Cryptosporangium aurantiacum: one gene and its partner. The protein of the gene in region 1 binds, or shares a complex with, the protein of each later gene. Links are inferred from orthologs where the notes say so. Each region holds a gene or a part of one and is shown on either strand. Other genes may lie near its edges. The genes, in order: uvrA and mfd.

Region 1 (3,757 bases):
TGGCGGCGTCGATCAGCAGCGCCTCGCCGGTGGCCGTGCTGCGGAGGAAATACGCGTTGTTGTCCATCGGGCCGACCGACACCTTGGTGATCGTCAGCGGACCCGCGTCGCGGGTGGCCGGAGCGCCCTGCGGATCGACGTGGCCGGTGTAGCCGAACTCGATACTCATGCTTTCATCCTGGTGCATCCGTGTTACGGCGGCGGCGGGGGAGTGATCCGCGTCACCACTGCGCTGCGTTCTCTCGAACATGCGGTCGAGTGCGGGCAGAAACTGTCGTACGCCGCCGTTAGATTGGGTGCCGGCTTCGTCTGGGTAATCCGTGCCGGTGAGCGCCGGTCACGGATCGCCGTGACGACACCCGGGGCTGGCGCGTATCCGCCCAGCTCAGCCGTACCGCCGACGAACGGAAGAGAATCACCGTGGCCGACCGGCTCCTCGTGCGTGGAGCACGCGAGCACAACCTGCGGGACGTCAACCTCGACCTTCCCCGGGACGCGCTGATCGTCTTCACCGGTCTGTCCGGGTCGGGCAAGTCGAGCCTCGCGTTCGACACGATCTTCGCCGAGGGCCAGCGTCGTTACGTGGAGTCGCTGTCCGCCTACGCGCGGCAGTTCCTCGGGCAGATGGACAAGCCCGACGTCGACTTCATCGAGGGTCTGTCGCCCGCGGTCTCGATCGACCAGAAGTCCACGAACCGCAACCCGCGGTCGACCGTGGGCACGATCACCGAGGTCTACGACTATCTCCGGCTGCTGTTCGCGCGCGCGGGCGTGCCGCACTGCCCGGTCTGCGACGAGCAGATCAGCAGGCAGACGCCGCAGCAGATCGTCGACCGGGTGCTCGCGATGCCCGAGGGTTCACGCTTCCAGGTGCTGGCGCCGGTGATCCGCGGTCGCAAGGGGGAGTACCTCGACCTGTTCTCCGAGCTCCAGGCGAAGGGGTACGCCCGGGTCCGGGTCGACGGCGTCGTCCAGCCGCTGACCGAGTTCACCGAGGGCGACACCAAGCTGAAGAAGCAGGAGAAGCACACGATCGAAGTGGTGGTCGACCGGCTGGCGGTGAAGGAAAGCGCCCAGCGCCGGCTGACCGACTCGGTGGAGACCGCGCTGGGGCTGGCCGGCGGCATCGTCGTGCTCGACTTCGTCGACCTGCCCGAGGACGACCCGGCGCGGGAGCGGAAGTTCTCCGAGAACTTCGCCTGCCCGAACGACCACCCGCTGGCGATCGAGGACCTCGAGCCGCGCACGTTCTCGTTCAACGCGCCGTACGGCGCCTGCCCGGAGTGCACCGGGATCGGCACCCGCAAGGAGGTCGACCCGGAGCTGATCATCCCCGACCCCGAGCGGACGCTCGGCGAGGGCGCGATCCAGCCGTGGTCGACCGGCCACAACCTGGAGTACTTCCTCCGCCTGCTCTCCGGCCTCGGTGACGCGCTCGGCTTCGACCTGGACACCCCCTGGGAGAAGCTGTCCGCGAAGGCGAAGCGCGCGATCCTGCACGGGCACGACACCCAGGTGCACGTCCAATACACGAACCGGTACGGCCGCAAGCGGTCCTACTACGCGAGCTTCGAGGGTGTGATGCCGTTCCTGGAGCGGCGGCACGCCGAGACCGACTCCGACTGGAGCCGGGAGCGGTACGAGGGCTACATGCGGGACGTGCCGTGCCCGGTCTGCCGCGGCACCCGGCTCAAGCCCGAGGTGCTGGCGGTCCGGCTCTCCGGCCGGAACATCGCCGAGGTCTCCGCGCTGTCGATCGACGAGTGCGCGGCGTTCCTCGGCGACCTGCAGCTGAACGACCGGCAGCGGATGATCGCCGGCCAGGTTCTCAAGGAGATCAACGAGCGGCTGCGCTTCCTGCTCGACGTCGGGCTCGACTACCTCTCGCTCGAGCGGCCGGCCGGGACGCTGTCCGGCGGTGAGGCGCAGCGGATCCGGCTGGCCACCCAGATCGGGTCCGGGCTGGTCGGCGTCCTGTACGTGCTGGACGAGCCGTCGATCGGGCTGCACCAGCGCGACAACCGGCGGCTGATCGAGACGCTGGTGCGGCTGCGCGAGCTCGGCAACACGCTGATCGTCGTCGAGCACGACGAGGACACGATCGCGGCGGCCGACTGGGTGGTCGACATCGGCCCCGGCGCCGGCGAGCACGGTGGCAACATCGTCGTCTCCGGCACCGTGGCCGAGCTGCTGGCCAGCGAGAAGTCGCTGACCGGCGCGTACCTGTCCGGGCGGCAGAACATCCCGGTGCCGGTGGTTCGCCGTCCGGTCGACCCGAAGCGTCGCCTGGTCGTGAAGGGCGCCCGCGAGCACAACCTGCGCGGGCTGGACGTGGCGTTCCCGCTGGGCACGCTCACCGCGGTCACCGGCGTGTCCGGTTCGGGCAAGTCGACGCTGGTCAACGACATCCTTTACACGGTGCTGGCGAACACGCTCAACGGCGCGCGGCTGGTGCCCGGGCGGCACCAGCGGGTGACCGGTCTGGACCTGGTCGACAAGGTCGTCGGCGTGGACCAGTCGCCGATCGGCCGGACGCCGCGCTCGAACCCGGCGACGTACACCGGTGTGTTCGACCGGATCCGGAAGCTGTTCGCCGAGACCACCGAGGCCAAGGTCCGCGGGTACGGGCCGGGCCGGTTCTCGTTCAACGTCAAGGGCGGGCGCTGCGAGGCGTGCACCGGTGACGGCACGATCAAGATCGAGATGAACTTCCTGCCGGACGTCTACGTGCCGTGCGAGGTCTGCAAGGGCGCCCGGTACAACCGGGAGACGCTCGAGGTGCACTACAAGGGCAAGACGATCGCCGAAGTGCTGGAGATGCCGATCGAGGAGGCCGCGGAGTTCTTCGCCGCGATCCCGGCGATCCGGCGGTACCTGGCGACGCTGGTCGACGTCGGGCTCGGGTACGTGCGTCTGGGGCAGCCCGCGCCGACGCTCTCCGGCGGTGAGGCGCAGCGGGTCAAGCTCGCGACCGAGCTGCAGAAGCGGTCGACCGGGCGGACCGTGTACGTGCTCGACGAGCCCACCACCGGGCTGCACTTCGAGGACATCCGCAAGCTGCTCGGTGTGCTGGACCGGCTGGTCGAGCAGGGCAACACGGTGATCGTGATCGAGCACAACCTCGACGTGATCAAGACCGCGGACTGGATCATCGACATGGGTCCGGAAGGTGGCAACAAGGGCGGCACGGTCGTCGCCGAGGGCACGCCCGAGCAGGTCGTCGCGGTCGACGCGAGCCACACCGGCCGGTTCCTCGAGCCGCTGCTGCGCGGCGAGGGCGCGGGTGCCGCGGCGCTGCGCGCCAAAGCCGAACGCACGGTGGCCCAGCGTCCGAAGCGCGCACGCAAGGCCGCCGTAGTCGGCTGAGCCGCCGACCGCCTAACGCGGCCGCGCCCCCTGCGAGCCCGCAGCGGGCGGGGCGTGGGGCGGGCCGCCGCCCTCCGAGCAACGCCGAACGGCCGCCCCACGCGAGCGGGGCGGCCGTTCGTGTGCGTTGATCAGGCGGTAGCGGACGACGCGCGACGGGACGCCTGGTACGACGGGAGGGAGATCATCGGCGGCCTCTCCTCCCACGGAATGTCCCAGGTCACCGGCACGACCTCGCCCTCTACCCGGCTGAACTGGACCAGGTCGTGGCCCTCCGGCCGGGCGGGGCCGATCCGTGCGGTCAACGTCTGAATGATCGTGGCCGACATCCGCCCGAGTGCGGCGGTGTCCTGGTGGCCGTGCCCGCGCTCACCCAGGTCGACCTGGGCCA
Region 2 (4,489 bases), on another replicon or contig:
GGTCCTCGCCGCGTGCGCGTAACCACTTCACCCAGCGCCCAGCGGCTCGTCCGGTCGTCACGAGCGGGGTCGTGCCCCGGCCGTCCGGCTGGTAACCGGTGGCGCGCTCCGGTGGGAGGTCGATCACATCGACGTCGATGACCGTGGTGTCGTCCAGCGGCGACGGAACCGGCTCGACCAGCTCGGCCTCCACGACCTCGGGTACGACTCGCGGCCGGGCATGCCGGCCGCGGTGATTCCGAGGGTCCGCTGGCGGTAACGGCATCGCCGATCTCCTCGCTGGTGGGAGCCTCCTGCTGGGGTGGAGCGACGGTACCGAAACTCGCCAGCCGAAGATGGCGCTAATCCGCGGCTTGGTGCAATTCCCCAGCCATCCGGGAACAACGGGCGCACATTGTGCGCTCTGTCAGCCGGAAACTTGTGGGTCCGCTGCCAACAATTGACTCGTCGATCGGGCCGGGCTACCGCCGTGCGAGCCCGTGCGCACCTCGTCTTGTCGGTGCCTCGGCGTAGTCTTGCGAGTGCGTGGCCACCGGCTCCCGGCCCTGCATACGCTCGGTTGGGGCCTCTTTGGCGTGCGCGTCCGGGCTAATCCGTGCATCCCGGCCGGCCTGTGAAGTGGAAGGCATCCGAATGAGCCTCAGTGGTCTGCTCGACGCTGCCCGCACCGACCCGGCGCTGAGCCAGGCCGCGCGGCGCGCCACCGCCGATGCGGCGGGGGAGCTCGACCTCACCGCACCCGAGTCGTTGCGTCCGTTCGTGGTCGCCACGCTCGCCGCCGCGCGGGCCGACGCCGGACGCCGCTCACCGGTACTCGCGGTCACCGCGACCGGTCGCGAAGCCGACGACCTCGCGGCCGCGCTGACCTGCCTGCTGCGGCCCGATCGCGTCGCGGTCTACCCGGCCTGGGAGACGCTGCCGCACGAGAAGCTGTCCCCGCGCGCCGACACGATCGGCCGCAGGCTCGCGGTGCTCCGGCGGCTGGCGCACCCGTCCACCGACGACCCGACGACCGGCCCGCTCGACGTCGTCATCGCGCCGGTCCGCAGCGTGCTGCAGCCGCAGCTGGCCGGCCTCGGTGAGCTGGAGCCGGTCGGGCTGCAGGCGGGCGACACCGCCCCGCTGGAAGACGTCGTCGAGCGGCTGGTCGGCATCGCGTACGCCCGGGTCGACCTGGTCGAGAAGCGCGGCGAGTTCGCGGTCCGCGGCGGCATCCTCGACGTGTTCCCGCCGACCGAGGAGCATCCGGTCCGGGTCGAGTTCTGGGGCGACGAGGTCGAGGAGGTCCGGTACTTCGCGGTCGCCGACCAGCGGTCGCTGGAGATCGCGGCGCACGGCCTCTGGGCGCCGCCGTGCCGTGAACTGCTGCTCACCCCGGAGGTCCGCGAGCGGGCGTCGCAGCTGGCCAAGGACCACCCGGCGCTGGCCGAGATGCTCGACAAGGTCGCCGACGGCATCCCGGTCGAGGGCATGGAGTCGCTGACCCCGGCGCTGCTCGAGGGCTCGGGCGAGCTCGAGCTGCTGGTCGAGACGCTGCCGGCCGGAACGCACGTGCTGCTCTGCGACCCGGAGCGGATCCGGGCGCGCGCCCGTGACCTGGTCGCCACCAGCGCCGAGTTCCTGGCCGCGTCCTGGGCCGCCGCCGCGGGCGGTGGTGAGGCGCCGATCGATCTGGGAGCCGCCGCGTTCCGCAGCCTGGCCGACGTGCGCTCGGCGGCGATCGGCCGTGGCCTGCCGTGGTGGACGGTGGCGCCGTTCGGCACGGTGGCGCCCTCCGTGACGTCCGAATCGTTGGAAGCAGACGATGCGACCGACGTACACATCCCCACGGTCGACGATCCGGGTGCAGCCCGGGAGTCGTTGACGCTCGACGCGAAGTCGGTCGACGCCTACCGCGGCGACACCGCACGGGCGGTCGAGGAGCTGCGGCACCGGGTGGCCGACGGCTGGCGGGCCGTGCTGGTCTTCGAGGGGCCCGGGTCCGCGCAGCGGGCGACCGAGACGCTCCGCGAGGCCGACCTGGGCGCACAGCTGGTCGCCGACGTGGACAAATCGCCGGAGCCCCGCTCGGTGCTGGTGACGACCGGTCAGCTCGCCGGTGGGTTCCTGCTGGAGAGCGCGCAGCTGGTCGTGTTCACCGAGTCCGACCTCACCGGCGCGCGGGCCGGCTCCGGACGCGAGCGTGGGCGGATGCCGTCCCGGCGGCGGAACGCGGTCGACCCGCTGCAGCTTCAGCCCGGTGATTACGTCGTGCACGAGCAGCACGGTGTCGGCAAATACGTCGAGATGATCAAGCGGACGATCAACGGCGGCGAGCGCGAGTACCTGGTGCTGGAGTACGCACCGAGCAAGCGCGGCCAGCCCGGCGACCGGCTGTTCGTGCCGACCGACTCGCTGGAGCAGCTGACCCGGTACGTCGGTGGAGAGCAGCCCGCGCTGCACAAGATGGGCGGCGCCGACTGGCAGAAGGCGAAGGGACGCGCGCGCAAGGCGGTCAAGGAGATCGCCGGCGAGCTGATCCGGCTGTACGCGGCCCGGACCAGCACCAAGGGCTTCGCGTTCTCGGCCGACACGCCCTGGCAGCGCGAGCTGGAGGACGCGTTTCCCTATGTGGAGACGCCCGACCAGCTGGGCGCGATCAACGAGGTCAAGGGCGACATGGAGAAGCCCTACCCGATGGACCGCGTCATCTGCGGCGACGTCGGCTACGGCAAGACCGAGATCGCGGTCCGGGCGGCGTTCAAGGCCGTGCAGGACGGCAAGCAGGTCGCGGTGCTGGTGCCGACGACGATCCTCGCCAAGCAGCACTTCCTGACGTTCTCCGAGCGGATGTCCCAGTTCCCGGTCGTGGTGGCGCAGCTGTCCCGGTTCCAGACCGACGCCGAAGCCGCCGAGACCGTCGCCAAACTGGCGTCCGGCGAGGTCGACATCGTGGTCGGAACGCACCGGCTGCTCCAGTCGTCCACCCGGTTCAAGGACCTCGGGCTGGTCATCGTCGACGAGGAGCAGCGGTTCGGCGTCGAGCACAAGGAACAGCTCAAGCAGATGCGCACCGCGGTCGACGTGCTGACGATGTCCGCGACGCCGATCCCGCGGACGCTGGAGATGTCGCTGACCGGCATCCGCGAGATGTCGACGATCCTCACGCCGCCGGAGGAGCGGCACCCGGTGCTGACGTTCGTCGGCCCGTACGAGGAAAAGCAGATCGGGGCCGCGATCCGGCGCGAGCTGCTGCGTGAGGGGCAGGTGTTCTACCTGCACAACCGGGTCGAGTCGATCGAGCGCGCGGCTGCGCGGCTGCGCAACGCGGTGCCCGAGGCCCGGGTCGCGGTCGCGCACGGCCAGATGAACGAGGACGCCTTGGAGCGCGTCATGCTGGGCTTCGACGACAAGGAGTACGACGTCCTGGTCTCGACCACGATCGTCGAGTCCGGTCTGGACATTCCGAACGCGAACACGCTGATCGTCGAGCGGGCCGACGTGCTGGGGCTGTCCCAGCTGCACCAGATCCGGGGACGGGTGGGGCGTGGGCGCGAGCGCGCGTACGCGTACTTCCTGTACCCGCCGGAGCGGCCGCTGACCGAGACCGCGCACGACCGGCTCGCGACGATCGCGCAGAACTCCGATCTCGGTGCCGGCATGGCGGTCGCGATGAAGGACCTGGAGATTCGCGGGTCCGGCAACCTGCTCGGCGGTGAGCAGTCCGGGCACATCGCGAACGTCGGTTTCGACCTGTACGTCCGGCTGGTCGGTGAGGCGGTCGCCGAGTACAAGGGCGAGCGCACCGAGATCGAGTCGGAGGTGAAGGTCGATCTGCCGGTCGACGCGCACCTGCCGCACGACTACATCCCGGGCGAGCGGCTGCGGCTGGAGGCGTACCGCAAGCTCGCCGGCATCACCACCGCCGAGGATCTGGCGGCGGTCCGGGAAGAGATCCGCGACCGGTACGGCAACCCGCCGGAGCCGGTGGAGAACCTGTTCGCGGTGGCGGCGTTCCGCGTGAAGGCCAAGGCGGCGCACATCAACGAGGTGTCGCTGCAGGGGAAGCAGGTGCGGTTCGCGCCGATGCGGCTGGCGGAGTCGAAGGCCATGCGGTTGCAGCGGCTCTACCCGGGGTCGATGTACAAGCAGGCGGTCGACGTCGTCCTGGTGCCCCGGCCGGCGACGGCACGGGTCGGCGGACAGCCGTTGCGCGACACCGCACTCCTCGACTGGGCGGCGGATTTCCTCGACGCGATGTCGCCGGAACCGGCCAGGGTCTGATCCGTTCCACGGGGTGAGTCGTATTCGCGTCACAGCCCCGTGGAGCGGCAGGTCGTGGCCCTAACCTCACCGTCGCGGCGGACGGCGTCCGCTGCGGTTCCTGTGCTGCGAGGAGATGGTGAGGGTTATGAGCAGTCCGTACCCCGGTCAGACGCCGAACCATGGTGGTGGTGTTGGCCCCGGGTATGCGGCGGGTCCTCCCTCCGGGGACGCACGTCGGCTGCCG

The links.
Region 2: the proteins of uvrA (region 1) and mfd are in contact, whole or in part, in a crystal structure (PDB 4DFC), measured with the Escherichia coli proteins. The link is inferred for Cryptosporangium aurantiacum from one-to-one orthologs.

What each region holds. Positions count from the first base shown.
Region 1 is NZ_FRCS01000001.1:585,580-589,336, forward strand. What follows is about bases 111-3,566. They hold uvrA (excinuclease ABC subunit UvrA), read left to right. Parts: upstream 111-420; coding sequence 421-3,366; downstream 3,367-3,566. Other genes in these bases: BUB75_RS02495 (MBL fold metallo-hydrolase), read right to left, coding at 111-169; BUB75_RS02505 (glucosyl-3-phosphoglycerate synthase), read right to left, coding at 3,498-3,566. Also shown: more of BUB75_RS02495, read right to left, coding at 1-110; more of BUB75_RS02505, read right to left, coding at 3,567-3,757. UniProt on the Escherichia coli protein: The UvrABC repair system catalyzes the recognition and processing of DNA lesions. UvrA is an ATPase and a DNA-binding protein. A damage recognition complex composed of 2 UvrA and 2 UvrB subunits scans DNA for abnormalities.
Region 2 is NZ_FRCS01000015.1:44,782-49,270, reverse strand. What follows is about bases 276-4,463. They hold mfd (transcription-repair coupling factor), read left to right. Parts: upstream 276-633; coding sequence 634-4,263; downstream 4,264-4,463. Other genes in these bases: BUB75_RS34535 (hypothetical protein), read left to right, coding at 4,391-4,463. Outside these bases: BUB75_RS44560 (ABC-2 transporter permease), read right to left, coding at 1-265; more of BUB75_RS34535, read left to right, coding at 4,464-4,489. UniProt on the Escherichia coli protein: Couples transcription and DNA repair by recognizing RNA polymerase (RNAP) stalled at DNA lesions. Mediates ATP-dependent release of RNAP and its truncated transcript from the DNA, and recruitment of nucleotide excision repair machinery to the damaged site.